DNA from 2 places in the Rummeliibacillus sp. TYF-LIM-RU47 genome. Region 1 is predicted to be linked to the other one. Evidence: a T-box and tRNA genes for the amino acid it is inferred to sense, from the RefSeq annotation. Region 1 holds a T-box; the other holds one or more tRNA genes.
The links. A T-box is a leader RNA that pairs with one kind of tRNA and senses whether it is charged. The one in region 1 lies ahead of proS (proline--tRNA ligase), so its partner is inferred to be a tRNA-Pro.

Region 1 (16,320 bases):
TCATCCCTACTTTTTTTACCTTAATCTTCTTGCTCTAATTTATCACTTACACGCTGTGCAATTTCTAAATAAATTTGACCTGTTGAATGATTTTTGGCATAAACAGATGGCGCAAAATCAACTTCATTCCAATCTGGTTGTCCTAAAGGTATTTGGCCAAGTAAATCAGTTCGCAATTCATCGGCTAGCTTTGGACCGCCGCCTTTTCCAAATACATATTCTTTTTCACCTGATACATCAGATTGGAACCAAGACATATTTTCAATCACACCAAGGATTGTATGCTCTGTTTTGATAGCCATAGCACCAGCACGAGCTGCTACGAATGCTGCAGTTGGGTGTGGCGTTGTTACAACGATTTCATTTGATTCTGGCAACATTTGGTGAATATCAAGCGCAACATCCCCAGTGCCCGGAGGAAGGTCTAATAATAAGTAATCTAACTCTCCCCATTCAACATCACGGAAGAATTGATCCAATACTTTGCCAAGCATAGGTCCGCGCCATACAACTGGTGCATTATTTTCGACAAAGAAGCCCATTGAAATCATTTTTACTCCAAATCGTTCCACAGGGATTATACGATTCTCTTCTACAATTGGCATAGTTTGTACACCCATCATATCCGGTACACTAAAGCCATAGATATCTGCGTCAATTAAGCCTACTTTTTTCCCTAAACGTGATAAAGCAACCGCTAAATTGACAGCGACAGTAGATTTCCCCACTCCGCCTTTACCTGACGCAATGGAGATGAATTTCACTTTATTTAAAGGCGATAACAAATCCTGTGCTTCTGCACGAGTGGCAGTTCCACGGAATTGCTCGATATTTTCTTGAGGAAGTTCTTGGAATCTGATGCCGACTGTTTTAAATCCTGCTTCCTTTAATGTATTGACGATTTCCATTTGAAGAGAAAGCTGTTCAGGTGTATTTGTTTTCGCAATTGCAATTTTTACACTGACATGTTCTTTCTCTTCTTTAATTGAAACCTCTAAAACCCCACCAGTTTCCTTTAAGGATTTATGTAGAAAAGGATCTTTTAATGCTCCCACTAATTCCAGAACTTGTTGTTCATTAATCACTGTAGACACTCCTCTATTGCGTTTGCCTTTAGTATATCATAACGCTTACAAATAAGTATTATGGCATATCTTATTCAATAGAGGATTCAGAATAGCGTTCAATACCATCCACAATTGCTTCCGCCATTTTTCGTTGATAATCAGGAGAAGACAATAGCTCTGCTTCTTCAGGATTACTTAAAAAGCCGGTTTCAACTAATACAGCTGGCATTTTCACTTTTTTCAGCAAATATACTTGCTTAATAGCTAGCGCTTCACGCTCTGTATTTTTTAGGTTCTCCTTGATGGAGTCTTGGATAGAATTAGCTAACAATTCTCCTGCTGGATGCCCATTCGCATGGTAAAATACTTGAGCTCCACGCCACTTTGTTTCAGGAATAGCATTTGCATGTATGCTTAGGAATAAATCCGGTTTTTCCTTGTTTACTAATTTTTCTCTTAAAAATATGTCTTGCTTTTTGCGTTCTCTCAATGTGTTAAATTCAGCTTTAGGTGTATGCTCGGCGATCACATCATCATTCTTTGATCTTGTCATATATACCGTTGCGCCTTTTTTCTTTAAAAGCTTTTCCACTTCTTTCGTAATAGCCAACGTTACATTTTTTTCAATCAACTTATCTGTAGACGCCCCTCCATCAATCCCCCCATGTCCCGCATCCAATGCTATCTTGACGCCACCCAAGGTCTCGGAAATAAAGAATCCGCGATTAGATGCTTTGGTTTCATACACAACTATGAAAATACAAGCTACTAAAACAACACTCCATATCATCCAACGTTTCAATCACAGACACCACCTTTTTACCATACCATATGCGGAAGACTGTCCCGATATGTCGGTGCATAAGCAAAACAAAAACCCCTTCTCTGTTGTATGAGAAAGGGGCTTTGTTTATTTGTATTAATAAGCGCGGGCAAACCACACTGTATGTTTTGCTTCTTTTCCACAATTCAAGCATGTATGCTTTGTTGTTGGCGGATTGAATGGTATGTTTCGCGTAGTGAATTTTGTTTTTTCTTTTATCGTTTCTTCACACGCGTCATCTCCACACCAGCCAGCTAAAACCCAACCAGGAATGGTTTCTTGTTCTTTAGACTTTTCTAAATGGGTTGTTAACTCATCCAATGTTTCAATATGCGTGTGTGAATTCTCTGTTCGGAAAGCTTTTGCTTTTTCCAAAAGGCGTGTTTGCATCATTTCAAGTTCTTTTTCTACATGTTCAATGACTGCATCTAAAGATACTGAAACTTTTTCATCCTCATCGCGTGCTTTCATTAAAGCTTGCTGATTTTCTAAATCACGAGGACCAAGTTCAATACGGACAGGAACACCTTTCAGCTCCCATTCATTAAATTTATAGCCGGGCGATTGATCTGAATCATCCAGACTAACACGAATACCTTTCGCTTTCAATGCCGCGAAAATTTCATCGAGTTTCTCAACAATGGCAGGATTCTTTTTCCATGGACCGACCGGAATAAGTACCACTTGTGTAGGTGCTATCTTTGGTGGCAAGACAAGGCCTTTTTCGTCACCGTGAACCATAATAACAGAACCAATCAAGCGTGTAGATGTTCCCCAAGAAGTTGTATGCACGTAAGTATGCTTGTTTTCTTTATTCAAGTATTTGATATCAAATGCTTCCGCAAATTTTGTACCTAAATAATGAGAAGTCCCCGCTTGTACAGCTTTTCCATCCTTCATCATCGCTTCAATAGAGAAAGTATCAACCGCACCGGCAAAACGTTCTGATGGTGTCTTTTGCCCATCATAAACAGGGATAGCAAGAAGTCCTTCAACTACCTCTTTATATATAGATAGCATTTGCATCGTTTCTTTGCGTGCTTCTTCTTCATCTACATGTGCAGTATGACCTTCTTGCCACAGGAACTCGGATGTACGAATGAATGGAAGAGTTTTCTTTTCCCAACGGAATACATTTGCCCATTGGTTAATTAAAACTGGAAGGTCTCTGTAGCTTTTAATCCAGTTTGAATATAGATGGCCAATCATCGTTTCAGAAGTTGGACGTAACGCCAAACGCTCTTCTAATTCTTCTCCTGCTGCTTCTGTCACCCAAGGAAGCTCTGGTGAAAATCCCTCAATATGATCCTTTTCTTTTTGGAAAAAAGATTCAGGAATTAACATTGGGAAGTATGCATTGCGGTGCCCCGTTTCTTTAAATCGTTTATCCATCTCCGCTTGGATATGTTCCCATATCTCATAGCTGTCAGGTTTGAATGCAATACATCCACGTACTGGAGTGTAATCAATCAAATCTGCTTTTTGAATTGTATCAATATACCATTTTGAAAAATTGTTTGTCATTTGAGACATTTTCTTTTCCTCCTTAGAAAAAATAAAAAAAGCATAAAGCGTCCAAATAAGGACGTCTTTATGCTAGTAGACGTGGTACCACCTTAGTTCGGCGTAAATAAACTTTATGCCCTCTAAACGTTTATAACGAAACGACTCGGTTAGCTTTTCACTAACATCTCCGTGGCAGGGTTCAATAAGAAGAGGTGATATAGCTTCCAGCCTAGGCTATACTTTCTGGTTCACAATTCTTATTTACTTGATCACTTCACTGATTATATATATAAACAAATATATCAACTTGTTTCAGATACTTCAATCATTAGTATCAACACAAATGCTAATTTGTATACCATATTAACATATTCTTTTTCTAATATGGATAGAAGATTTATAAGTCTGCTCCCCCTACCGTTACTTTCGACGATGGATAGGGGGTTTTATAATTGGTTCTTCTATCAAATGGTTCACGATAATAACACGTTTTTCAATTGACTTTCTGATTAAATTAAAATAAACTACTAACATACTTTTTAAAAAGTACTTTGATTAAAGTATTTTAAATAAAGCATAAATGAACTTAACAAAAGGAAGGATTCAACAAATGAAGTTTACTCAATTCTTAAAAACAAAAGGGGCAATCGGAGCCATATTCATGGGCATATTTTATGCGGTTGCCATGTTAGGGATCTTCTTGCCTGGCTATTCAGCAATCCCAGGAAATATAGATAAATTACCAATAGCCATAGTTAATGATGATACTGGTGAATACGGTGCAAAGATTGCCGATCAGTTACAAGAGAAGCTACCGTTTAAAAAAATTGAAATGGATTTAACAAATAAAAAAGCCTTAAAGGACTTAGAACATAATGATTTAGCGTTAGTTGTACACATTCCAAAAACATTCTCTAAGAATATGCAAAAAGGTGAAACATCTTCAAGCATCGACTTTACAATCAATGAAGCCGGAGCTACAACCGTTTCCTCTTCTATCAATTCTGTCATTACGGCAATCAATAACCAATTTAGCACTCAATTTTCTCAACAGACAGCAGAAGGCATTCTAATGAACGTGAATGTACCAAAAGAACAAGCGGCTGAATTAGCCAAAAAGATTGAAACGTCGTATGTAGGAAACGTCGTAAAAATTAACGAGATGCCAGATGGTATGAATAATAACATGTTGCCAATGTTCTTAACGATGGCTGGTTATACAGGTGCGATGATTGGTGCCATGCAATTAGTAGGCGTATTCAAGAGCAGTCGTGGAAAAGCAAGTAAAACTCGCTTATTCTGCTATGTACAATTAACAGCATTGTTAGTGGCAGTAATATCATCACTAGCCGGTACAGGGATTGCATATTTAATTAATAAACCAAGCGGCAGTCTATTCTTCAGCGTATTAGGACACCAAATTCTTAATTATATGGTCTGCTTCAACTTCACAGCCATTTTAATCTTTTTAGTTGGTGAAGTAGGGATGATTTTCAACTTACCAATTTTACTCATTCAAACACTAGCAAACGGCGCGACTATTTCCCGGGATATGATGTACTTGCCGTATAAATGGATGAGCTATATTTCACCAATGTATTACTCTGTACAAGGATACTTTGCTGACTTATACGGAAGCATCAGTGCAAGTCCATATATTTGGTCAATGGTTGCAGTAGGTGCAGCTGCTATGTTGATTAACATTGGGATTGTGGCATTTATTCACAAACCTATCCCAGTAGAGGAATCTTCAACTGAAGAAGACAAATTAAAGAATTCGACTGAAGCAACTATCTAGTTTTTGTTACAATAGAGTTAACATGCTTCTTGAAGGAGTGTTAGTATGTCTATTCAAATCTTTATATTGAGCAAACTGATGGAGGGTGCCAACTACCCTTATAAATTAAAAAAACACCTATCCGATCCGATTCCATTAGATCAAATAGCTGGATTAACAGAAAGTAAGCTATATTATAATTTTGACTCCCTAGCTAAAAAAGGGTTGATTGAAATTATTGAGATTAAAAAAGAAGAAAATCGACCAGATAAGCAAGTATTTGCGATTACCGAAAAAGGTCGCGAAGAGCTGCCCAAACTCATATACAAGTTATTTGAGAATGCCAAAGAAATTACAGATATGGTCGTGGGCATAGCAAATATTAAATATGTGAACCGAGAAAAAGTAATAGAGATATTAGAAAAGAAAGCTCGAAACATTGAAAGCCAATGGGCGCACGTAATTGGGTTCAAAGACCAGATTGAGCTAGATGAAGATAGTGAGAAGTTTGTAAACTACATGACAGGTTATGTATCGACCAAAACCGAACACACGATTTTCTGGCTTGAGGAACTAATTAATCGAATTCAACAAGGACAGCTATAACAGATGAAAATAGTCAGTTTTCCTAATTAAGGAGAGCTGGCTTTTTTCTAACATTAATTGATAACAACTTATATACCAAACCTCTTTCCGATGCTATATCAGAAAGAGGTTTTTATGATAAATATGGATGTTCAATATTGTACATCAAACAAGATAACGATACGATGGCTTATTCATCCAAGGCCCTTGGCAACATTGTTTTTAAAAACATGTAAACGAGCTAATTCTCCTTGTATCAATACCAAAAATCACCCAGGTCCAACCAGTCCATCTGAAACCTGAAACGGATCTTGAACCTACGAAAACAGGATAGTACCAAAATGCTTCACCATTGTTTAGCCATACGTACGTATTACGGAACAGACACATTCTAATTGCTCCTGGATCTACTGCTAATGGTGAAACAGTTGTTGATCGTTGCGGAGTAAATGATGGGGGCGGAGCAGTTGGTGCCTGTGAAGTGCCTGGCGTTCCTGGAAATGATGGTCCTGGAGAGCTTGGTATCCCCGGTATTCCTGGAAATGAAGACCCTGGGAAACCTGGCATTCCTGATGACCCTGGGAAACTTGGAAATTGGAATGGATTATTCATTTTAAAAATCACCACCTTAAATAAAACTCTAAAGTAGTGTATGTTGTATTGTCCTTTTGTGTTCAATTACTCTCAGATCAAATAGAGTACCAATTGATACAAAATAAAAAAGAATACCCTGATATATGGGCATTCTTACTGTTTTTGTTTTTTTGGCTTCGGATCTAGAATGGATCTTAATTCCTGTATATCCTCTTCGGATAAGTTATCCTCCTGGATAAACTGTACTAACATAGACTTCAGTGTGCCGCCATAAATACGTTTAATAAACGATTCCGCCTCTGCACGCTGACATTCATCCTGCTCATACAGCGGAAAAAAGGTATACACCCTTTGTTCTTTATTTACTCCCACGACTTCTTTTTTGACAAGACGATCTAAGAGCGTGCGTATTGTTTTTGATTTCCAATCAGTTCGTTTCTGTAGGGCGGAGATTACATCATTTGCAGTAAGCGGCGCCTCTTTCCAAAGCACCGTCATCACTTCCCATTCAGACTCTGATATATTGGGAATATTTTTAGACATCATACAACCTCCTTTAGTAGATCAATAATTAATATATTCCCATGTCCTTTAAAATGGACAAAGTTATTTCTGCCGCCTTTTTACCCGATGCCTTTTCTTTTCGCTTAATATTGGTTGCAAAGAAATACGTATTCTTCCTCTTCTCAATATATCCAATGAACCAACCATTCACTTCTTTGTTATTGACAACGCCTGTACCCGTTTTCCCAGAAAGCAGTACCCCATTTTTTTGCTCGAGTTTGATTGCCTTTTTAACCGCTTGGACGTTTTTATCCTTAAACCCTAGCCGATTAGTATAGAAATTTTTTAATAACTGTACTTGTTCAACTGGCGATATTTTTAAAGATGATTCTAGCCAATATTGACTGACCCCGCCCGACATATCGGAATTGCCATATTTCATTCGTTTTAAATAGGATTCAATGATTGCAGTCTGATTTCGCCTATCTAACTCTTGAAAATACCAGCTCACTGAATTTTCCATCGCAGTCGACAAATTTTGTTTTGAATTCCAAGAATCAAAAGGATACTTGGTCCCATTCCATTTTAGGCTAGAATTTTCACCTGAAATAATACCGGACTCCAATCCGATTAATGCACTATAAATCTTGTAAGTAGAATCTGGAGAAACTCGAAGTGTACTTTTATCTTTATTATATATTTTATATTGATCAGCCTGGTTATCGTATAAGACAAAGCTTCCATCATACCCCTTGAAAAGATTACTCAGATCCAAATAACTAGTCTTTTCACTCATAAACTCATAACGATTCTGGTTCTGAGCCATAGCTGAAATGAATGGAACCTGACTCCCCACCAATATGCCTAACATCATAAAAACCACTATACTCTTCAGTTTCAAAAGCTTTGTTTCCTTTGTATAACAAGCAATATGCTCTATACGGCTTTTCATTTGCTCTTTGAAGCCATTAAATTGATTGGCTAAAATTAGGTTTTTCTGCTGCGAGACTTTCTCTATAAAATGGATAATCGTCAGCCCATATTCTTTGTGGTAATTCTCATCTAAGGAAGCTAAAACTGCATAATCGCAGGTGATTTCCCGATCCAAGCGCATCTTGCGGAAAGCTATCCAAACTAGTGGATTGAACCAGTAAATAATTTGGAAAAAGAGGATAAGGTAATTTACAACTGTATCTTTATATTTATAGTGATTAAGTTCATGTAGAAAAATATATTTGATTTCATCTTTTGACAGCCATTGATCAAAATTAGAAGGCAATACAACATAATTTCTTAGAAGACCGATTATCATCGGAGAATTGACAAGCTTTGACTCCCCTACTGCTATCTGTCCCGATATACCTAATTGCTTTTTGCACTGTTCAAATAAAAACAGTATATCTTTATTTACTAAGGGGGATGTTGTTCGTTTAATTTTCTTTATATCAAGCCAAGCAATTATTGCTAGCCATAACATAACTAGCATTCCTGCGATCCATATATAAGTTAATACCGTACCCAGAAATTCTATATTAATGCGATGAATAGATAAGGAATAACCCTGTATCCAATTCGAATGTTGAACATCTTCTGTACTCGCCAACACTGGATTTCGTTCATTATGTTGGTTGACACCCAAATCGATAGAAGGATATTTAATAGGCAGTAACTGAAACGGAATAAATGGCAGAATTAAGGCCACCATCAATAAAAACCACATATGATATTTCCCTTTTACAGATAACTGCTTTCGGAAAATTTTCCTTCCCAGCATAATTCCTATAACCGTTAAAGAAGAAACTATAAAACAAATGATGAAGTATGTAAAAAGCAATGTTTTCACCTCCATATCCAATTAAAACAAAATACGTCTATCTTTTGTTCATTCGAAGAAGTTAAATAAAATCTCCTTAAAACTACAACTGTAATATTCAAATATTATCATGACGGTTATGGTTTATCAAACACCCTCTCTACTGATGCATTATGTTGTCCCCCTTGTTAAAAAAGGTTGACCAATATGGATTACAATTGTAGTATTGTATTACACGTGTAATACATTTGGTGTGAAAGGTGGAGACGATTTAATCTATTTAAGACAATAATGATGAAATAGAAATGAGGTTATAACTTGAAGAAATTAACGAATACATTATGTAGACTAAATAAAACCCTCCTTTTATCTTTGCTAGGTTTAATCATGCTGGCTGGTTGCACAAATGCAACTAATTCTTCTGCTGCTTCACCCGAGCATAAAACAACTAAGGAAAAAGACACGCATACTGAAGAAGCTTTCAAACAGCTGGAGAGTGAGTTCGATGCCCGTCTTGGTGTTTATGCGATTGATACGAAAACAAAAAAGAGCGTCAGCTATCAATCAGATGAACGATTTGCTTTTGCTTCTACTTACAAAGCACTTGCCGCAGGTGCCATGCTTAAGCAAAAATCCATGAAGGATCTTGATAAGATTATCACTTACACTAAGGATGATTTGGTTACCTATTCACCTATCACTGAGAAATACGTAGATAAAGGAATGACAGTGAAGGATATTGCGACTGCTGCTATTCGGTATAGTGACAATACAGCAGGAAACCTACTTTTCAATGAATTAGGAGGTCCTACTGGATTTGAAAAAGCCTTAAGGATGATGGGAGATAAGGTAACACAGTCTAATCGTTTGGAACCTGAACTAAACCTTACCACTCCCGGAGACCTTCGTGATACAAGTACACCGAGAGCACTTGCCTCAAATCTTCAAAAATTCGTGATTGGTGACGTACTTCCTACAAAAAAGAAGGCTCTCCTAACCGATTTGCTAGTTGGGAACGCTACAGGGGACACATTAATACGTGCAGGTGTACCTAAGGATTGGGTTGTTGCTGATAAAAGTGGAGCAGGGGGCTACGGAACACGTAATGACATTGCAGTTGTTTGGCCACCCGATAGAAAACCAATAGTAATCGCTATCCTTTCTTCTCGCAATACGAAAGACGCAACCTATGATGATGCTCTTATTGCAAAAGCTGCGAAAGTTGTAGTAAACGCTTTAAAATAATAAACAAAATAGGACTGAGATATTTCAGTTTATATTGTTATCATGGCTAAACTTAACCATGTTTATTATAGATTTTATTAACCCAGCTACTTTCTTGTGGAAGTTAGTTGGGTTTCTTAATTATTTATCCATATGTTACTCGGCCATTAATTCTTGGTTCATTCAAATTTACTCATAAATAATCAAAAAACCCTTTCTCGGTATTTCGAGAGAGGGTTTGAACACATTGACTCACACAAAGATCCTGTTATCCGATGGTAGAAATAACATTCCCATCTTGATCTTTAATGTACGTTTTAACGACTTGGATCACGAAGCCTTTATTAGATAACAAACGAATTTCTCCTTCTTCTGGTTGAAGTTTACTCATGAGCTCGTTGACGACCGATTCATCAAGTTTTAAATGGACCAAATGCTCATCTACTTCAATTTCAGTCATTGAAGCGGGTTCTAATATTACGCTAATCTCATTATTTGTTAAAGTTAAATTTTTCCCCTTAAGCAGTCGGCCTCGTAGTAGTTTCCCAACTGTTTCTGCTTGTTTTGCTCCTAGTGTGAGCACAGATGGCTTCTTTTTGAACAAACCATTCTTACCAGATTTCCAGTCCAATTGATCCACAAATAATAAACCAGTACTCGAGCCGTCACGTTCGATACCTTTTTGAACACTTTCCTGAACAGCAGGGATTCGCAGCATAGAATTTCGGGATAAGTCTGTAATATACCCGGGAATCTCAGCTTCTCCAGCTTCAAGTAAACCTCTTGTGTTCCATATTTTCATGGCCTCCAGCTCATCCTCAGTAATCCCAACCATTTGAAGAAACTCAACGCGTCCGTTAGACGTATGCAATGTACCCAATTCTGGATCAGAGATAAAGGCAAGAGCAGTTAGCTCTGTATCTGCTCCCAAGCAGATTGGGCCATTCGCATCTAAATAATCCCCTGCGACAAAAATATTGTTACTGTTAAATACATATCGCCCCATGTTTTGAAGCAGATTTAATGCCCATGCAGGAGGCTCCTCCTCATCCTTACTGCGGGCAACCCGGAAAGAAAGCTCAAACCCGTAGCCGCTAAAATCAGTATTCTTTGATTCCTTCTCATAAAGCTCAGAGAAACCAAAAGTTACAATATGCCAATGAGGAGAAGGTATTTCTGCTTTGTAAGCACTAAGTCCATCTAATGGATCTTGTCCGCCAAGCATATAAGGAAGCACCGTACCATAATGCTTTGGCTCCTGTTCCCCATATAACTTCGTTACTGCTTCATCAATTGCATCCCATCCAGTGGTGTTAACTTCTTTCGTCATTATTTTCCCTCCATTTTAAAATGTATCTATTATTATCTTTTTCTCGATTGGAAAAGCAATCATCCCTTTACATAAGTTCCAATAATATGTATAAATTATAATGGTAAATCAGCATTATTGTAAAATATGGTTAAATTGTTCAAACATTATAGCCGCCTTTATAGAAATAGTAATCTCTTCTGTTCTTTATGCAGTATTTCTATAGTGTCTGGATTACTAAATAAAACAAAAAAAGAATGCAAAAGCAAAATTTTCTGCCCTCCGTTCTGGCAATAATTCCACTGTAATTAATTGAGCAAGCTTCTTTGCAACCTCTTTATTTAAAACGAATGCTCCTTTCACATAAATGACGATTCAGAGGAGGTTACAAATGTAAAACTAAATATACTTTTGATAAATATTTTGAAAACTTTTTTTATTCATGATAGGGTGGAGTTGTTGTCCTAAGAAAGGCATTTAATAGAGTTTGAGTCTTCTTAGTTAAAAAATTTAAAAGAAAGAGAGCGATTGTGATTGAGTCATTAACATCAAAAAAGATGATGAAGGTTTTGTTATTTTCAATTAGCGTTATAGCAGGTGTCTTGCTATATAGGATTCTTCATGAATATCTTGCCTATGTTTTTTGCTAACATGGAGAATACTGAAAAGAACATCTTAGCAATTTTTATAATAACTTTCACTGTCTATGTATTATTGAGCATCATATTTAATCTGGACACTAAAACTGATAGATACATACTCCTGGCACTCTATTTACTGGTTTTAGTATTGGGCTTACTTCGCCCTGATCAGCAATATTCCGCGAAAATTGCATTATATGCCTGGAATCCATTTGGATTTATTTCTGACATTCAAAGTGATAATTTTTCACTGATTGTTATGGTTATTAATCTCTTGATTTTTTTACCAATGTACTTTTTATTAGCATACACAAACATATTAAAAACGTTTATGAAGAGATTAATTGCTTTTGAAGTGTTTGCAATTTTAATCGAATATTTACAAGCTCAATTAAAAGTCGGTATTTTCGACTTAGCCGATATATTTTTATATAATGTGAGTTTTCTTATCGGATATATACTTTGTTTGCCAGTTTTAAAAATTTTAAGAAGGCGCTTTAGGAACAAATATTGAATGAGATATGTAATCGTGTAACCATTCTTTTTTGTACTTTTAATTTTGTCCTTAGGTTTAAGTATAAGTGGAAATGTTCAGCTGCAGCATTTTCTATCATTTACGATGTTATATAACCAGATACATATGAAATTATTTTATAAATTATTGGGAGGTAGAAATGAAACAAAATTTAATTGATCAATTAAACGAATGGCATGAATCAGATGAACATCAACGAATTATCGATTTCCTTTTAACAATTTCTGAGGAAGAACAGGACTATGACTCAATCAGCCTTTTGGCCAGAGCCTATACCAATATGGGGCTTTACGAAGAAGCGCTCTATCACTTTGATAAAATTTCTGAGGCTGGCAAACAGGATTCTCTCTGGCATTATCGGGTAGGGTTTGCTTTATATTATTTAAAGCGTTATGAGGAATCGGCTCAAGCCTTCAGCAGAGCTGATCAACTAGACCCTGGAGATCAATATACAGAGTATTTTTTAACACGGAGCAGCCAAAAAGCGGAGAAGCAGAAAAGAGAAAAACTTCGCCTTTCCAAAAAGGGAGCTTCCATGGCACGTGGCGAATCGGTCAATGGGAAAGTTCTTTTTTCGGATATGTTTTTAGCTGATTTCTGGGAGGACAGCGAGTATGCGAGAGAGTCTTATCAATCTGAGCTACCGACAGATGAACTAATTGATTCGATAGAGAAAGAGCTTGGATACAAGCTTCCTTCTTCTTATATTGATTTGATGAAGCAACGGAATGGCGGTGTGCCGAACAACACCAACTTCCCAACAAAGGATCCCACTTCCTGGGCAGAGGATCATATTGCCATTACAGGAATCATGGGAATTGGCCGTAAGAAAAGCTATTCTTTGTGTGGAGACTTAGGTAGCCAATTTATGATTGATGAATGGGGATACCCTGACATTGGTGTTGTAATTTGTGATTGTCCTTCAGCCGGACATGATGTTGTTATGTTAGACTATCGAGCTTGCGGTATAGATGGTGAACCAGAAGTTGTTCATGTCGATCAAGAAGACGATTATGAAATTACCTTCCTTGCCGATAATTTTGAAGAATTTATCAAAGGCCTAGTGAACGATGAAGAATATGATACTTCTGAGGAAGACAAAGAAGAAGCTCTAGATAAAGTAGCCCATGGTAAATTTTCTCCTCTGCTGGAGGAACTGTGCTCAAGGGTAACCGAAGTGGACCAAGTTGAACAGAAAGTCCGGACTATCTGTACACAGATTTGTGAAGAGAAAGGCAATTTTTCTTTTCAAGCTGATGAATTATCGTATCTCATGTATGATGTCCAATTCTGGTTGTATACGAAGTCCTATCTAGACACCAGTCGTGATCAATATGTGGCGGCCTACCCCAAAATAATTGCATTTGGCGGAGAATTCGGTCAAGGCGGATATGCTCCCTCTTTCATTACAGATTGGCTGGATGTCCGCAAAAAAGAAGGACGGATTATACAGGACCACGGGATTATTCGGTTTACTGATTCATATTCAGAAGAAGTTATTAATAAGTTACAAGAAGCCTAAGTTGTGTATACCCCTATAATGAACAGAGCTCGCTTTAAAAGCGGGCTCTTCTCCTTGTAATCTCCTATCTAAAATTATATATCTATATGTTCCCTTTCAAGCAGCCTCGTTATAAATTTTTTTCTGAGACGAGTTTAGATATATACTCGTTAGCCATTACATAGAAACTGCCTTCTGCTCCTACAAGTATAATTCATTATATCGGAAGTCCATTACATAGTTTGTTAGTACTGCTGAAAAGTTTCAACAATAAAAAAGACCCCCAGCCAAATGACTGAGAGTCTTGAAACGCCAAAATTAACGTTTTGAGAATTGAGGTGCGCGACGAGCGCCTTTAAGACCGTATTTTTTACGTTCTTTCATACGTGGGTCACGAGTTAGTAAACCTGCTGATTTAAGTGCTGGACGGAAATCAGGGTCAACTGTTAGCAACGCACGAGCAATACCGTGGCGGATTGCTCCAGCTTGGCCAGTGAAACCACCGCCGTTTACGTTTACGTGAATATCGTAGCTACCTAGTGTTTCAGTTGCTACTAATGGTTGTTTAATTACTTCGCGTAGTGATGCGAATGGGACGTAGTTTTCAACGTCACGGTTGTTGATAACGATTTTGCCTTCGCCTGGTACTAAACGTACGCGGGCAATTGAGCTTTTACGACGGCCTGTGCCGATATATTGAACTTGTGCCAAGGTTGTATCCTCCTCTAATTATTATCCGCGAAGCTCGTAAGCTTCTGGTTTTTGTGCAGCGTGTGGGTGTTCAGAACCTGTGTATACGTGCAATTTGCCGAACATTTGACGACCTAAAGTGTTTTTAGGAAGCATGCCTTTAATTGCTAACTCAAGCATTTGAGTTGGGTATTTTTCTTTCATTTCACCAGCAGTACGTTGTTTCAAACCACCAGCAAATTGAGTGTGACGGTAGTAAATTTTGTCTCTTAATTTGTTACCAGTTAATTCGATTTTGTCTGCATTGATGATGATCACGTGATCACCTGTATCAACGTTTGGTGTATAGATTGCTTTATGTTTACCACGTAAAATAGCAGCTACTTCAGAAGCTAAGCGACCAAGAGTTTGGCCTTCAGCGTCTACTACTAACCATTTACGTTCTACTTCGTGACCTTTAGCCATGAATGTTGTACGCATTTTAGTATCCTCCTACAATTCAAATGATTGTTCTATTGTCTGTTCCAATTGTTTTCTTTATCCTCAAAAGCTAAGATTCGGGGCTTATCTTGTGGGGTAATGAAAATACCATATGTCATCTTAACCCAAATAGAATTATAAGTCAAGCATTTCAAGAAAAACACCTGGTCATGTTGCTTTCGCTTTAATAGCTCACTTTTTCAAGGTACAAACCTTGTGCTGGCGCTGTTTTGCCGGCATTCCCTCTATTCATGGAAGCGATGATCTCAGTCAATTGTTCTGGTTTTCTTTTTCCGGTCCCAACTTCCCATAAAGTACCTGCTATAATTCGTACCATATTGTACAAAAAGCCATTCCCTTCAATTACCATGTGCAACTCATCCTGATGCCATTCAAATTCTAATAGAGTAACTGTACGCACTTTATCTTTTACACTCGTATTTGCTGCACAAAAGCAAGAAAAGTCATAAGTGCCAATAATGTGCTGAGCTGCTTCTATCATCTTTTTAATATCAGGCCTTATTCCATTAGTAGGCGTGACGTAAAATCGCCTAAAAGGGCTTTGTATGGCTTCACAGGACCATATGTAGCGATATCTCTTACTCACCACCTTATAGCGTGCATGAAAATCCTCAGGTACTTCTTCCATCACTTTTATACGAACATCTGTCGGCAATTGGACATTTAGTGCTTTTCTATAACTTTCAAGTGGAATATCCAATGATGTATCGAAGTGAATCACTTGCCCTGTCGCATGTACCTTGGCATCTGTTCTGCCACTTGCCGTAACATTTACTTTGGTTCCTTTATGCATCTTTGTTAAGACTTTTTCTAGCTCTTCTTGTACTGTGCGCTGATTGGGCTGCACTTGATAACCAGAAAAGTTTGTACCGTCATAGGCAATGGTCGCTTTCAACCGTTTTTCCATTTGTCCATTCTCCTATATCTTTAACTGTATTTTCTCAAATAAATCAGCACAGCACCCATTACAACAATTGATAGCACGGCAATTGTATCTCTAACATGCCATTTCAACTGGCGGTAACGCGTTCTTCCCTCTCCGCCGCGATAACCGCGTACTTCCATAGCCGTAGCAAGGTCCTCAGCACGTTTAAAGGCGCTGACGAACAATGGCACTAATAATGGGACAACAGCCTTTATACGCTCTTTAATTGGTCCTGACGTAAGGTCTGAACCTCTTGCTGTTTGTGCTTTCATAATCTTATCTGTCTCGTCCATTAAAGTAGGTATGAAGCGTAGAGAAATGGACA
Region 2 (16,320 bases), on a different contig from region 1:
CTATTTCATAATCCCAATCTTTACCTGTAACTTTGTGAACACCAGGTTTGTTAAATGGTGCAATTTGGTCTACCTTTTCATGATTTATTGTGTTTTTGGCACTTGGTGGATGACTGCCGTTATGAAATGCCATGATTCCTGTAATTAATAAAAATACGATTAAAGATCCGCCACCAAATAAAAGCCAATACTTTTCATATTTATGCAGATGCATTTTTTTCCCTTCTTTCCTTTATTTAAAAACGTTCTAAAAATAGGCCAAAGCATGCAGCCCACGTAATTACTATAAAAGCGCCTAACGCAAATACTAAATAGAGTGTTCCTTTTAGGTTTTCTTCTTCTTCATGTTTCTTGGGTGCCATCGAAATCGCTCCTTTCAATTAAATCAAAACATTTATTCTGCAATAGTTTGCAAGAGGGAAGCTTCTTCAATAAATAATCTAGAACAAGATGAATTAAGTTTTACTTCGTCCGATTATTGGGCTGTAACTAACCGAAGAAAGAAGACTTCTCTGAATGAAGTTTTGTTTTATTGTTTGAGTAAATGATATAAAAAAAATATAGGTTTAGATGTGATAAAAATCACACCTTTTGACAAAAAGTGTGAAAGAAGTGTGAAAAGGAATGTATGTTTAAGAAGGTTAACGAGTTGAGATGATAAAAATCTATGAAAAATAATGATATAAAGAGGGTTTTAAGTGAGGGTACCTTTAGAGGGTGATTAAAAAATCCTAGGTATGTCTTTAATAAGCTATGAGTAATCTGGATATAAAAAAAGAAGCTTTAAAAAAGCTTCTTTTTTCTAACTCGGATCCATCGCTAGCAATATGGTTAACTTTCCGATGGCATCTATATCAACAGGAAGTATGATTGCTTGATTATAGCCAAGCAGTTTTGTATGGCCCACCATAACAGTTGGTGGTGTAATATCTAATACTAATTGTTGTGCAGCAACATATGTACAAAGATTGCCAGCAATCATATTGCCAAACTCTCCTGTAAAAGATTCCAGCATTTCACCTTCAAGCTTCATTCCGAACATGGCCTCACTAATAGTACTGAAAGTTTCGGGAGAGGAATCTATAATAATTCTTCCCTTTAAATCTCCCACCATGCCGATTAAAACTCCGATTTCGGATTGTTCGTAAGGTTCTTTAGAAATGGATGGAGCTGAGACATGGACGTCGTTCGGTAATACAGTTTTGAGTGATTGAATCATGCTATTGAGTATAGTTTGTACTTGTATCGATGTGCTCATTGAGAACTCCTTATGTTATGACCTTTTTAATATAGTATCACGCAGCAAAAGAATTGAATAGTTGTTGACGTCACATAGTTTTTTTATTATGATGAAATTAACAAATGAGAATGATTTTCATATTCACTGATTAATTTCTTTAAAAAGGAGCGTTTCAGATGGTTTATGCATTCATTGGTGCGACACTTATTATTTATGGGGCAATAGGCAAATACATTTTTAATCAAACCTCCACCCATTTAAAATAATTTTTTTAATCCTTCTAATAATAGAAGGATTTTTTTAATATAGGCATGGTAAAATAGCGTTAAGGCAAAAAAGGAGGAAATGATTTTCATGAGTCATTTTGAAGAACAACTACATCTGCTGCTAAAACAGACTGCAATGCAATATTTAATCTATCAACATAACGAAGACCAGGAAAGGCTTCAAAAAACGAAATTATTTGCTGAAAAGCTTATTAATAAAGAATATATGATTGCCTTTGCAGGTCATTTCTCTGCAGGTAAATCTACTATGATTAATGCGCTGACAGGGGATGATCTCCTTCCTTCTTCTCCTATACCAACAAGCGCAAACGTTGTAAAAGTACATAAATCGGATGAGAACTATGCCATTGCATACCTAGTAGATCAAAATCCTATCAAATTTGATGACGGATATGATATTAAAACAGTAAAAGAATTCGCTAAGAACGGTGCCTTGGTTTCTCAAATTGAAATTGGCCATAAAGATTCTGTTTTGCCAAAAGGCATAACAGTAATGGATACACCAGGTGTGGATTCGACTGATGATGCGCATCGTTTATCTACGGAAACAACACTGCATTTGGCTGATATTGTTTTTTATGTAATGGACTATAACCATGTCCAATCAGAATTAAACTTCCAATTTACAAAGAATTTAATGAAGCATAATCCTAATGTTTATCTAATTGTGAACCAAATTGATAAACATAAAGAGAGTGAACTCACCTTTCAGGAATTTTCCAATTCGGTGTATCAATCATTCTCAAATTGGGGCGTAGAACCAAAAGGGATTTACTTTACCTCATTAAGAGACTTTAATCTTCCTTACAATGATTATAATAAAGTAAAAGAAATAGTCATGAATAGTATGGAAGGCTGGCAAGATCATTTAATTGCTGGAGGTAAAGCAGCTCTTGAGCAGCTTCAAATCGAACATGCACAATATTTAGAAACTAATAAAAAACAGCTATTAGAAAATAATGAGACCATTTTATCGCAAGAAGAGTGGGAAAATAACGAAGAGATTACAGCAGACTTTGAAGTAGTACTTCAACAGTTAAAGTTGTATTCAGCATCAAATTGGCAAAAGAATTTTGATCACAGCCGTGATGAATTATTAGAAAATGCTGCTATAATGCCTTTCGAATTACGAGAAAAACTGAAATATTATTTGGAAAGTGTACAGCCAGATTTCAAAGTTGGAATGCTTTTTTCTGGTAAAAAAACACAAGCAGAAAAGGATCTGCGTAAGGAATCTCTGTATTCACTTTATAAAGAAATAGCGTTCTCTCAAATTTCTGGTCATATGCGATCTTTAATGAAGAGTTCATTGAAATTAGTTAATGCTTTAACCGATGATTTTTCTCATGAAATCGACGATTTTGATATGCAGCCACCATTTTCAGTAATTGAAGAACAAGTAAAACTTGATTCTGGTATTACTGGGGATGCGCTTTTAAACTTCGCCAATCGTGTAGCAAGTGCCACAAAGAGGTGGTATAAGCAAGACACGGATCAATGGAAGTTTGAAAAAAGCGCTTATATAGAAGAGTTGTCCTTTACGACAGTTGAGCCCTTAAAGAAAAAATGTGCAGTTTTGAAAAACAAAGTAGAAGTAATTGATGGCGCCAAAGCAATTGAAGAACAGGAAAAATATTTTGCTATCCAAAAAACGGTCTCGATTCAAACAATGAATCCTGAAGCAGATCAATGTGTATCTGAGTGGGAGCAAGAACATGAAAAGGCAATGGGCAATATCCGGCCGTTTGATCCATCTATGCTCGTAAAAAAAGAGGAGCAGAATCAGGAAGAAGAATTGGAGGATAAAATCTCATCTCCATCTATACACTCGACAACTGCTCTTCAAAACGCTGTAAGAACAGCAAGCGCTATTGAACCAATTCAAGGATTTTCAGAGGTTGCAAATTATTTAAAAAATAAAGTGAACCGCTTAAAGCAAAAAGATTTTACAATTGCACTTTTTGGAGCATTTAGTGCAGGGAAATCTTCTTTTTCAAACGCATTGATGGGGCAAAAAGTACTGCCAGTGTCTCCAAATCCTACAACAGCTGCTATCAATAAAATTCGTCCTATTTCAGAAGGCCATCCGCATGAAACGGCAGATGTCCACTTAAAAACTATTGGACAATTAGAAAATGACATTATTGCTAGTTATGAAGCAATTGGTATTACAATTCATTCACTAAATGAAGCATTTGATCGGGCAGAAGAGGCTTTAGCTAAACCACTCGACGATGAAAGACTGCATGTTCATAAATCCTTTGTGCGTGCCTTCAAAGAAGGCTACCCTACTTTTAAAGAAAAATTGGGCGAGACTATCAGGACAAATCGCGAAGAATTTGAAAAATTCGTAGCTCAAGAAAGCAGAAGCTGCTTTGTCGATAGTATTGATTTTTATTACGATTGTGAATTAACCCGTTTAGGTGTGACATTAGTAGATACACCGGGAGCAGACTCTATAAATGCACGGCATACGGGGGTGGCGTTTGAGTATATTCGTAATGCAGATGCCATATTATTTATCACGTATTACAATCACGCATTTGCAAAAGCCGATCGAGAATTTTTAATTCAACTTGGGCGCGTGAAGGATGCATTTGAACTAGATAAGATGTTCTTTATCGTTAATGCAATTGATCTTGCAAAGGATGCAGAGGAAGCAGAAGACGTAAAAGATTATGTGAAACAAGAACTCCAACGTTTCGGCATCCGCCATCCAAGACTATTTGGTGTTTCGAGTTTATTAGCATTGCAAGAGAAATTAGAAAGTCAAAATTTACATTCTGGTTTGCCATTGTTTGAAGAGAATTTCCATCACTTCTTATCAGAAGAATTAACAGCACTAGCAGTTCAAGCATTAGCTGAAGAAACGGAAAAAGCCCAAGAAAGACTTCGCATACTGATCCAGCAAACCGAAGACAATATGAAGCGAAAAGATGAACGTCTTGCTGAGCTAGCTAAGTTAGAACAGTATATCCACACAAGATATATGCATTCTGCAGCTCAAACGATTACAAAAGATACAAAACAGGAACTGGATGAACTGCTCTACTTTGTATTACAGCGAGTTTATTATCGATACCCGGATTTCTTTAAAGAAGGCTATAACCCTACAACCTTCGCATCAAAATCTTCTTCAGTTGCATTAGCCATTGCTTTGAAAGAAGTCCTAGCAAGTTTAGGGTTTGATTTTGAGCAAGAAATGCGTGTTACTAACTTTAGAATTGCGAAATTTATTATGAAAAAAATTCACGAACGAGACCAAGATGATATGAAACAGCTCAAAGACATCAATGCTAGTTTTTCATTTATGCCATTTGAGGCTGAAGAACCTAATATTTTAGAATTCGTGGGTCCTTTTTCTGATAGCAAACCATATGAATCCGTTAATAAATATTTTAAAAATAATAAGTCCTTTTTTGAAAAAGGCGATAATCTGAAGTTGCGTGAAGCACTTGAAGAGCTAACTAAGCCAGATGCCAAAAAGTATCTAGATGAACAATCAGCACGCATGAAAAAATGGCTTGAAGACATTATTGGAAAACTTGCTGAAGAATTGCGTCTACACATCTCAAGACAAGCTATTAACCAAATTGATATCGAAAAAACGTTGCTTCATGAAGGTACGAAGCTTGAAGAATGGAAACACATTTACAACACACTAATGAATGGGGTGGAGAAGTGATGGGTGAAGTTTTTCTTTCAGTAAAGGATATCTCTCTTGACTCTCAAGAAAATTATAAATGGATTGATGCTCGTTTTAATCTGCAGAATTCTGCCGAAGGTTCGACTGCTTATCAAAAACAGCACATTGCAGAAGCTGTTTACTGGGATTTGGAGAAGGACTTATCAGACATGGAGCAGCATGCGGGACGCCACCCAATGCCAACGAAAGATAAACTACAGGCTTTATTTGAAAGAAGTGGATTGCAAATGGACGATTCTATATTAGTCTATGATCAAGGCGGAACACCATTTGCAGCAAGAGCGTGGTGGTTACTAAAGTATGGCGGATTTCAGAAAGTACAGATTGTCCAAGAAGGTTATAATGCTTTAGTTAATGAAGGCTTTAAAACGTCGACCGAATTGCCTGTTGTCCAACAGACAAGCTTAAACTTAAAATGGCAGGAACACCTATATGCAGACCGCATAGCAGTAAAGGAAATCGTAGATGGTCATGTGGATAGAACATTGCTTGATGCCCGATCGAACGCTCGCTATAAAGGAGAGATAGAGCCGATAGATCAAATTGCCGGCCACATCCCAGGAGCAATAAATTATGATTGGGAGCAATTATTACAAGATGGTAAACTTTGTCCTAATGAATCATTGTTGGAACTAGTATCTAAGAAAGAACCAATTACGGTTTATTGTGGAAGTGGCGTCACTGCTGCCCCGTTGTTCGCTATGCTAAAGGAAATGGCATATGAAGATATACAATTATATACTGGAAGCTACAGCGACTGGATTCAACACTTTGAGATAGAAAAAGCTTAATATAAACATCCGCATTTTAGGAATGCGGATGTTTTTTTATTTTAAATTACAAGGAATTTCTTTTTTTATGTCGAATGTTCTCGTTAATGAGTGTTGGAAGCGGGGGATTAGTATAATTACTAGAGATCATGTATTAGAGATGATTACTGAAAATTTTAATGAGTTCTTTGATGAGTTAGAAAATATCACCCATTTAGAAACAGAAGCCTTAAAAAATGAAATTCAGGGACGAAATATGTATATTCAGCAGCTGAAAATTGAAAAAGAACTGTTGTTAAAAGAAATAGGCATCATCAAGAAGGTAAATAACAATCTTTTAGAAGAAAGAAAGAAATTACGAAAGGAAATAGATGCCAAAAATAAAATCATGGACTTCACGGATGGCATGACCGTTCTACTTAATAAAGAATGTATCCTAGAGGAAAAGCAAAGAGTAATTGAACATCTATTTAGAATAGGCATTGACGATGAAAATTCAAAGATATATATAGAAGAATTTATTTACGTTCTTTCCAATTGTTTAAGTTTATTAGATGTGAATCAAAGCAAAAGAATTAAAAGTCTATTAAAGAAAAATATAGATTTTTACCATGAGCTTTTTTCAAATACAACTCCTCAAACTCAATTAAAAATCTTACACATGTACAAAGTGAAAAATTGGAGTGTGCTTCTAGAACATTTCTTAGAAAGAACTGTGCAATCTAATAGCTTAAAGCGCTTTTCTGATATAGAAGGTCTAAATCTACTTTTATACATAATTTATTATAAGAAATTAAGCCAACTTGAACAAAATAAAATGTTTAAACTTTTTTATCATGATCAGAATAAACCACTTTCTGCGAAGCTATATAAAAGTTATAATGACTATTCGTTAAGCAAAACTTTAAGAGAGCTAAACAAATTTATTTCTATCATCAATGAAGAACAAAAAAATATAGACTTGTTGAAAGGAGAGATTATGCAATATTTCCTTGAGAAAGTTTTTACTGCAAAGGAAGTAGAAAATTATAGAATGTTTAAAAAGTACAATATTCAAACTGCGGAGAAGAAAACTAAACAATTCGGATTAAACTTTAGTGAATTAAGAAAATTTGGTTATCAAATATCTGGTCGGACAGATGAACAACGTTGGCAAGCTTTAAATGATTTTGTAGAAGAATATGGTTTAGAGGTGACTGTAGCAGAGTTATCAAAGAGAATAAAACTCAAATCCAGAGAAGAAGACCAAAAAAAGTATTCCAATGCACTTTGTAAATGGAACAGCGATTTGGAAAAGTTAAAAATACAATATTATCGTGGAGATTTTCCTTGGCCGAATTTTGAATAAAAATTAATGTTATGGATGTGAAAATAGACTGTCTTACGCTATTCAACACAATTATATTTATATTGATTTTTTGAAGCTTAGCTTGTAGACTTATTAAGGTAGTGCTTCTGAAAGAAATAGTATAAACAACATTGTTTATAATTTTTTCAAGAAAAGTATTGCATTTATAAAAATGTCGGTATATAATTAATCTTGTCTTTAACGCGGAAGTAGTTCAGTGGTAGAACATCACCTTGCCAAGGTGGGGGTCGCGGGTTCGAACCCCGTCTTCCGCTTAATAATAGAATGGTCTGGATTACTAGTAGGACATACATAATTTTTGGCTTTTAGCTCGAAATTCTATTTCTAACATGCGCCCATAGCTCAATTGGATAGAGCGTCTGACTACGGATCAGAAGGTTGTGGATTCGACTTCTGCTGGGCGCACCATTTCCGGGAAGTAGCTCAGCTTGGTAGAGCACTTGGTTTGGGACCAAGGGGTCGCAGGTTCGAATCCTGTCTTCCCGACCATTTATACTATATATACATTGGGGCCTTAGCTCAGCTGGGAGAGCGCCTGCCTTGCACGCAGGAGGTCAGCGGTTCGATCCCGCTAGGCTCCACCAATTTTAATATTTAATACTATGGCGGCCTAGCTCAGCTGGCTAGAGCGTACGGTTCATACCCGTAAGGTCGGGGGTTCGATCCCCTCGGCCGCCATATTTCCTGGAGGAATACCCAAGTCTGGCTGAAGGGATCGGTCTTGAAAACCGACAGGCGGGTCAAACCGCGCGGGGGTTCGAATCCCTCTTCCTCCTCCATTATCATAAAAAAATTATATATAATTATCGCGGGGTGGAGCAAATCGCAAAACGAAGTTTGCGATTAACATCGACGCAAGCGAAGCGTGGAAGATGTCATTATGCTTTGTTGATTGGAAAAATTATATCCTATACTATTATCGCGGGGTGGAGCAGTTCGGTAGCTCGTCGGGCTCATAACCCGAAGGTCGCAGGTTCAAATCCTGCCCCCGCAACCAAATGATCCGGTAGTCTACGAAAGCATATTCGTATTATTATCCAGGAGTGTGCAAATCGCAATATGATGATTGCGAGTAACATCGACGCAAGCGAACCTTGAAAGATGTCATTGTGCTTTGTTGATTGAAAAAATTATATTCTATATTATTATCGCGGGGTGGAGCAGTTCGGTAGCTCGTCGGGCTCATAACCCGAAGGTCGCAGGTTCAAATCCTGCCCCCGCAACCAAATGGTCCGGTAGTTCAGCTGGTTAGAATGCCTGCCTGTCACGCAGGAGGTCGCGGGTTCGAGTCCCGTCCGGACCGCCATTTTTTAGTTTAATATATTCTTATTTTGATGGGTCGGTAGCTCAGTTGGTAGAGCATTAGATTGAAGCTCTAAGTGTCGGCAGTTCGATTCTGTCCCGACCCACCATCAAATGCCGGTGTAGCTCAGTTGGTAGAGCAACTGACTTGTAATCAGTAGGTCGAGGGTTCGACTCCTTTCGCCGGCACCATATTTACTATTCCGAAGTAGCTCAGTTGGTAGTAGCATCTGACTGTTAATCAGAGGGTCGCAGGTTCGAGTCCTGCCTTCGGAGCCATATGGGGAAGTACTCAAGTGGCTGAAGAGGCGCCCCTGCTAAGGGTGTAGGTCGGGCAACCGGCGCGAGGGTTCAAATCCCTCCTTCTCCGCCATACAATAATGGCCCCTTGGTCAAGCGGTTAAGACACCGCCCTTTCACGGCGGTAACACGGGTTCGAATCCCGTAGGGGTCATTACATAAGCTAACCTTCAGAGCATTTTGTATAGTTCTGAAGGTTTTTTGTATGCAAAAAAGATGTTTACCATAAATTTTGAAGTGTGCCAGCCTTTATTCATTAAAAAATATTATAGCTTTCCATAGACTTTTTTCCAATATTTGGTTTAAACTTATCTTGATAGTTAAAATAGGCAAAATGGGTCGCTTTCTATTTAAAAGTTCTGTATGATATTTAGGATAACGAAATTTTCAGAAGGGACTTCATACATATGTTAAAACAGTTTTTTAGTTACTACAAACCACATAGGAAATTGTTTATAATTGATTTTTGTTCAGCCATTATAGTGGCTATTTTAGAGCTAGCCTTTCCTGTAGCTGTTCAAAAGTTTATTGATACGCTGCTTCCTACAAACAACTGGGGAATGATTACGAAAGTAGGCGGCCTTTTGCTCCTGGTGTATCTATTGAGTACCATCTTAAACTTTATTGTTAATTATCTTGGTCATAAACTTGGTATAAATATTGAAACTGATATGAGAGAAGAATTGTTTACACATGTTCAAAAGCAGTCTTTCCGGTTTTTTGATAATACTAAAACCGGCCATATCATGAGCCGAATAACGAATGATTTATTTGATATTGGTGAATTTGCCCATCATGGGCCAGAGGATTTCTTTATCGCTATCATGACTTTTATTGGCGCTTTTTGGATCATGTTTACTGTGAATCCAACGCTTTCCTGGATTGTGCTTGTAATGGTTCCAATTTTAATGGTTCTTGTTTATGTATCTAATGTAAAAATGAATAAGGCATGGACGGGTATGTACGGAGAAATAGCTGAAATCAACGGACGAGTAGAGGATAGCGTTTCAGGTGTTCGAGTAGTACAATCGTTTACTAATGAAACCTATGAAAAAAATCGTTTTAAAAAGCAGAATGGTTTATTTCGACTCGTTAAATTAAGTGCTTATAAAGTCATGGGAGCGACAAACGCTAGTATCTATTTTATGACGAGGCTCTTGACTTTACTAGTCCTTGTAGTGGGAGCATGGCTAAGTTTTCATGACAAATTGTCATATGGTGAGCTGGTTAGCTTTATCTTGTATACAAATGTGTTAATTAAGCCGATTGATAAAATTACAGCATTACTGGAGTTGTATCCGAAAGGCATGGCGGGCTTTAAACGCTTTCAAGATTTACTCGCTCGTGATCCCGAAGTTCAAGATAAGCCGAATGCTATAATTGCTCCACATTTAAAGGGTGCTATTTCCTTCAATAATGTAGATTTTAGTTATGATCATTCAAATGAAATTCTGCAGAATTTATCTTTCGATTTAAAAGCAGGCGAAATGACGGCTTTTGTAGGACCTTCAGGAGCGGGGAAGACAACAATTAGCTCGCTTATTCCACGTTTTTATGATGTTAATAGTGGTTCAATTACCATTGATGGAATAGATATTCGTGATATGACGAAGCATTCATTGCGCAAACAAATTGGTATAGTTCAGCAGGATGTATTTTTGTTTACTGGTACCATTCAGGAGAATATTGAATATGGCAAACTAGGAGCCTCATTTGAGGAAATTCAATATGCTGCAGAAAAAGCAAATCTTTCCGAACTAATAGAAAGTTTGCCAGATGGCTATCAAACAGAAATTGGTGAGAGGGGATTAAAATTATCAGGTGGGCAAAAGCAACGTTTAGCGATCGCTAGAATGTTCCTTAAAAATCCTCCTATATTAATTCTAGACGAAGCGACTTCTGCACTTGACACACAGACCGAAAAAATTATTCAAGATTCACTAATGGAATTGGCGAAAAACCGTACTACTATCGTTATTGCTCACAGACTTGCAACAATTCGGAATGCTAATCGTATAATGGTAGTAACAAAAGATGGTATAGCAGAAGATGGAACGTTCACTGAATTGATGGAAAAAGGCGGCATTTTTACGAGATTAAACGCTTAGATATGTGAAAGTTATGGGCGATAGTTTAGCCTAATATAAAAGAGTATATGTACTATAAAGACTTTCTAAAAAGAAAAAGGAGAGTATTATTTTCTATGAATCAACCTGACGACTATAAAATTCAGCCATTCTTTTCAATATGGCTCCACCCAAAGAAAACTGCCAGCTATGTGATCGAACATAAGAATTGGACATATGTTATTCTCTACGTCATACTTGGCGGAATGGCAAGCACAATGATAGGCTTGTCTGGACAAGAGTTATATCCTTCTTTTTCCATTTGGCTACTGTTGCTTGGCTGTATTTTAGCGGGACCATTCATAGGGGCAGTCAGCGTCATTATTTCTTCAGGTGTCATTTGGCTTGTAGGGAAATTATTTAAAGGAAAAGGAAGCTTTGAAGATATATTTAAAGTAATTAGTTTATCATCGATTCCTAATATTACTCTTGCTCCATTTATGCTAGTATGGATGGCCAATGCCCCTCAAAGTTTTTTTAATATGAACGATGAAGCATTAACGAATGGTGCTGCGATTATTAGTATTGTGCTGACATTAGCGGTCTTTATAGTTACTATTTGGACGTTTGTCATCCAAGTGGGAAGTGTCGCAACTGCACATCGCTTTTCGAACTGGCGATCATTTTTTACGCTCGTATTGCCAGGTATCGTAATTGGATTAATCCTTATAGGAATTGTTTTACTGCTTGTCATTACATTTGGTTTTATTGTGTACTAATCTTAAGCCGGATTTCCTCAAGTAAGGAAATTTCGGCTTTTTTGCATGCTTTTCTCATTATTAGGGAAGTAAATATTTGTTGGAAAAAGCGCGAAGGGAAAACTGAAAACAATAAAAATTTACATTGTAAAACCATTTCGGTATGATTAACTTTGTGTATTTAAAAAGTGGAGGATTTTTTGAATGAATCATGGCAACAAATGGGCATTATTGCCTTTTCTTATTTTTATACTCTTATTCATTGGTTCTGGCCTTTTGACAAAAGACTTTACAGCTATGCCACTTAATATGGCTGTTGGAATTGCCTGTATAGCTGCTTTTGTAATGAATCGCCGAGATGGAACAGAGAAAAAGCTAGAAGTATTTTTAAAAGGTGCGGGAAACAAAGATGTCATGCTAATGGTTTTAATTTTTCTTTTAGCAGGTGCATTTTCAAATGTGGCTAAAGAGATGGGCGCTGTGGAATCAACCGTAAATCTTTGGTTAACATACCTGCCACAGAATTTTTTATTAGTAGGGTTATTTATTATTGGCTGTTTAATTTCATTGTCGATGGGCACATCGATGGGGACTGTGGTGGCATTATCTCCTATTGGCGTTGGGATAGCAGATGCTACTGAAATCTCAGTAGCCTTAACCATGGCAACAGTGGTAGGAGGAGCCATGTTCGGCGATAATCTATCAGTTATATCAGATACCACTATTGCAGCTGTTCGAACACAAGGTACAGATATGCGTGATAAATTCAAGGTGAACTTTTGGATTGTGTTACCTGCAGCTGTGGTAACAGCTATTATTATAGGGATTTTGACAGCAGGAAACAGTCATGCACTCAAAAACTCCTATGATTATTCAATCCTTTCTATAGTTCCTTACATTTATGTGCTGGTTGCAGCCATAATTGGGGTGGATGTAATAAAAGTGTTGCTAGGAGGCATTATTGTTTCTTTTGCAATTGGTTTGATAAATGGCTCATTAAGTGTTCTCTCGTTTGTAGAAGCGGCGAGTAAAGGAATAGTTGGTATGGAGGATATTGCTATTATTGCAGTATTAATCAGCGGACTTGTAGCATTAATACAGCATGCTGGAGGTATTGACTTCCTTCTAACGTTTATATCCAAAAAAATTCGTTCGAAAAAAGGGGCAGAATTCGGCATTGCAAGTTTAGTGAGTGTGACTGATATCTCGACTGCTAATAATACAATTGCGATTTTAATGACAGGACCTCTAGCAAAAAAAATAGCGGATCAATATGAAGTCGATCCAAGAAAATCTGCAAGTTTATTAGATATATTTGCTAGTGTATGGCAAGGATTTGTTCCCTATTCACCGCAGTTATTAGCTGCAGCGAGTGTCGCAGGTATCTCAACGGTAAGCATAATGTTTTATTCGTTTTATCCTATTTTAATGGCTATTTGTGCGGTAGGGGCTATTTTAATCGGTTATCCGCGTTTAAAGAAAAAATAAGGATGTGCAATTATGAGCACATCCTTATTTTTTATTGAAAATATTGTCTTCTTGTAAAATTTCACGTGAAATTGCAATCGCACCTTTTTTTCTTAAGTGCATGATCGCTTCTTCATCAGCTGTTAGTATTTTTTCAATATATTCATCTTGCTTTTCGCTTGGTATATGCATACCTTTAAACTCATCTCTTAGAGCATATTCATAAATTTCCATTTCTTCGTTAGAAAGAAACGTGTTTGCTTTAGAATCCATATGTTATAACACCTTCAAAATAGAATTTGTAATTTAATTATACACCAATGAACAAGTTAAATAGCAACTGAAACATTATAAAAAAAGATTAAGCTTAATCGCTTAATCTTTTTATATTTCAGGTGTCTCCGTATCAATTGTCATGGATGGACCAAAGAATTCGTAGAAGATATGGTCTTCCTGCAATCCCATAGCTAGCAAATGCTTAACCATGGCCACCATAAAAGGAATGGGTCCGCATATATAGACATCTGTAGAAGTGTCAATATGCTTTTCCAAAAACTCTTTTGATACAAAGCCATCAGTTTGAGTAATTAACTCATGGTAGTATAGCTGTGAATGATCATTCGCTAATTCCTTCAAGGCATCACTAAATGTTAATAAATCTTGGGTGCTAACACTTTGGATAAAATGGATTTTTTCCTTATTTTCTTTAACAGCTGATTGAACCATACTAAAAAGTGGAGTAATTCCAATGCCGCCAGCTAAAAAGGCGACAGAAGTACCAGCTTTTGTGTGGTAGAAAAATTCGCCTGCTGGTGCGCTGATTTGTATTTTGTCTCCTACATTTAATGAATCATGCAAATAGTTGGAAACAATGCCTGCTGGGTCAGTTATGATTTCGCGTTTAACAGAAATTCGATATGATTCTCCATCATAGGTTTTAGACAAACTATATTGCCTCTTATGTGCATACTTTTGCCCAGATATCGGCACATGTACTGTAATATATTGACCTGGCTTATAGTCAGGCAGTGGTGCATCATCAGCGGGTTTTAAGTAGAATGAAGTCACTAATCTATTTTCTGGAATTTTATCAACTAGGGTAAAGTCTTTAAAGAATCTCCATCCGCCAGGCTTATTTTCTGTTTCCTTGTACATCTCTTCTTCAGTATTGATGAAGACATCCGCTAACACCCCGTATGCCTCAGTCCACGCATCCATAATTTCTGGTGTTGCTGCATCGCCAAGTACTTCTTTAATGGCGATTAATAAATTTTCACCCACGATTGGATACTGCTCAGGTTTAATGCCAAGACTTCGATGTTTCTCAGAAATTTGTCTAACGACAGGCATAATTTCCGAAAGGTTTTCAATATGAACAGCTGCAGCATAGACGGCATTAGCTAACGCTAATTGCTGACGTCCTTGTTTTTGGTTTGTTTGGTTAAAAATATTTAATAGTTCTGGGTGTGTTTCGAAAAGCCGTTTGTAAAAGACCGTTGTAATCTCTTTACCGTGTGCCTCTAAGGCGGGGGCAGTAGATTTAATAATTTCCATTTTTTCTTTACTAAGCAATGCCACCATTCCTTCCATTATACATATAGGTTATATTTTCCTTAATACTTAAAAATATACCTTTTTAATGTTCCTTAAACTTGGTTAGAAGTATGATTATACTCTCTCATTAGATGAGTAATAGAGGTTGAAATGGGGAATTACTTTATACCGAATTTTCTTGTTAAGAGTTATTGAGGGTTCTAGATGACGATGCATAGAAAGAATACCTCGTACATAAAAATATAATTATCGAAGTTTTTTGCTTTTTATTTTGAGGGAGTAATGTACAATAAACTAGAGAGCTTTTAGAAAGTAGGAGAATAAATGGAAGCAGAATTTATTGCAAAGATTGTATCAATTATTTTGCTAGATATTGTATTAAGTGGAGACAATGCAGTAGTCATAGCACTCGCTTGCCGCAACCTAGCAAAAAACCAACGAAAAAAAGCCATATTGATTGGAACAGGCGGTGCAATCGGTTTACGGATCGTCTTGACATTTATTGCTGTTTGGCTACTACAAATTCCATTCGTAAAAGTGGTAGGCGGCTTGCTCTTATTTTATATCGCGTATGATTTAATTCGTTCAAAAGAAGAAGATCCGGATATAAAAAGCGGCAATAACTTATTCGCTGCTGTACGTACCATCATAGTTGCGGATTTCGTTATGAGCCTTGATAATGTTTTGGCTATTGCAGGTGTTGCCAATGGACATAATGGCCTTGTTGCATTAGGCCTGCTTGTTAGTATACCTTTAATTATTTTTGGTAGCCAAATCATTATTAAATTAATGGAGAAATTCCCTATTTTAATATGGATTGGCGGTTTGCTCATTGCTTATACGGCAGGGCACATGATTGTCAATGACAAATATGGACATCGACTAGTTGAAGCTACAACACCACTTATGAATATAATTATCCCAATCATAAGTATGGTCTTACTTATACTCGTAGGACTATGGACAAAAAAAAGACAAGTTAGGAATATAAAATAAAGTGTATGCATCGGCTATGATTCATTCGTTAATTACACTATAAATGAGAAGAACTAAAAAACGTAACAATGCCAAAAACAGCATTGTTACGTTTTTTTCTATATTAGTTTGTTGTTTGATGAATTTCTGCAGTTAATTCTTCTAGTTGATCAATTAAAGAACCAATGAATGCGATGGTTTCTTGTAATGGTTTGTCTGTAGTGATATCTACATTGGCCATTTTTGCAAGTTCAACAGGCGATTTTGTTCCACCTGCTTGCAATACTTTTAGCCAATCTTCCACAGCGGGCTGGCCTTCTTCTAGGATACGTTTTGATACCTGTGTAGAAATAGTAAGCCCTGCACTGTATGTGTATGGATAAAGACCCATATAGTAATGTGGCTGGCGCATCCATGTCAACTCTGCTCCATCGTTAATTTCAACATCCTTACCCCAGAATTCTTCTAAAACCGAGCGCGTTATGTTGCTTAAGATAGCTGCATTTACACTTTCTCCTGCATCGAT

Region 2: it has a tRNA-Pro gene. The T-box ahead of proS (proline--tRNA ligase) is inferred to sense a tRNA for this amino acid. The anticodon was not compared.

What each region holds. Positions count from the first base shown of each region.
Region 1 covers NZ_VVIR01000004.1:184,775-201,094, reverse strand. Annotated here, with positions in the region: gene F0527_RS14665 (Mrp/NBP35 family ATP-binding protein) at 21-1,085, opposite strand; gene F0527_RS14660 (N-acetylmuramoyl-L-alanine amidase) at 1,156-1,869, opposite strand; gene proS (proline--tRNA ligase) at 1,987-3,423, opposite strand; T-box leader at 3,469-3,683, opposite strand; gene F0527_RS14650 (YhgE/Pip domain-containing protein) at 4,007-5,194, shown strand; gene F0527_RS14645 (PadR family transcriptional regulator) at 5,240-5,779, shown strand; gene F0527_RS14640 (collagen-like protein) at 5,981-6,370, opposite strand; gene blaI (penicillinase repressor BlaI) at 6,506-6,895, opposite strand; gene F0527_RS14630 (BlaR1 family beta-lactam sensor/signal transducer) at 6,924-8,699, opposite strand; gene bla (class A beta-lactamase) at 8,988-9,914, shown strand; gene F0527_RS14620 (suppressor of fused domain protein) at 10,162-11,223, opposite strand; gene F0527_RS14615 (VanZ family protein) at 11,824-12,357, shown strand; gene F0527_RS14610 (SMI1/KNR4 family protein) at 12,518-13,900, shown strand; gene rpsI (30S ribosomal protein S9) at 14,198-14,590, opposite strand; gene rplM (50S ribosomal protein L13) at 14,612-15,049, opposite strand; gene truA (tRNA pseudouridine(38-40) synthase TruA) at 15,234-15,977, opposite strand; gene F0527_RS14590 (energy-coupling factor transporter transmembrane component T family protein) at 15,998-16,320, opposite strand, start outside.
Region 2 covers NZ_VVIR01000001.1:1,904,674-1,920,993, reverse strand. Annotated here, with positions in the region: gene F0527_RS09720 (cytochrome c oxidase subunit II) at 1-214, opposite strand, end outside; gene F0527_RS09715 (cytochrome c oxidase subunit 2A) at 237-362, opposite strand; gene F0527_RS09710 (chemotaxis protein CheX) at 803-1,258, opposite strand; gene F0527_RS09705 (dynamin family protein) at 1,595-5,212, shown strand; gene F0527_RS09700 (sulfurtransferase) at 5,167-6,024, shown strand; gene F0527_RS09695 (hypothetical protein) at 6,092-7,351, shown strand; tRNA gene F0527_RS09690 (tRNA-Gly) at 7,555-7,626, shown strand; tRNA gene F0527_RS09685 (tRNA-Arg) at 7,704-7,780, shown strand; tRNA gene F0527_RS09680 (tRNA-Pro) at 7,785-7,861, shown strand; tRNA gene F0527_RS09675 (tRNA-Ala) at 7,881-7,956, shown strand; tRNA gene F0527_RS09670 (tRNA-Met) at 7,977-8,050, shown strand; tRNA gene F0527_RS09665 (tRNA-Ser) at 8,059-8,151, shown strand; tRNA gene F0527_RS09660 (tRNA-Met) at 8,293-8,369, shown strand; tRNA gene F0527_RS09655 (tRNA-Met) at 8,522-8,598, shown strand; tRNA gene F0527_RS09650 (tRNA-Asp) at 8,602-8,678, shown strand; tRNA gene F0527_RS09645 (tRNA-Phe) at 8,709-8,784, shown strand; tRNA gene F0527_RS09640 (tRNA-Thr) at 8,791-8,866, shown strand; tRNA gene F0527_RS09635 (tRNA-Asn) at 8,877-8,953, shown strand; tRNA gene F0527_RS09630 (tRNA-Ser) at 8,957-9,047, shown strand; tRNA gene F0527_RS09625 (tRNA-Glu) at 9,057-9,128, shown strand; gene F0527_RS09620 (ABC transporter ATP-binding protein) at 9,382-11,082, shown strand; gene F0527_RS09615 (Yip1 family protein) at 11,178-11,819, shown strand; gene F0527_RS09610 (Na+/H+ antiporter NhaC family protein) at 12,003-13,286, shown strand; gene F0527_RS09605 (hypothetical protein) at 13,311-13,538, opposite strand; gene hmpA (NO-inducible flavohemoprotein) at 13,650-14,837, opposite strand; gene F0527_RS09595 (TerC family protein) at 15,144-15,815, shown strand; gene pepF (oligoendopeptidase F) at 15,919-16,320, opposite strand, start outside.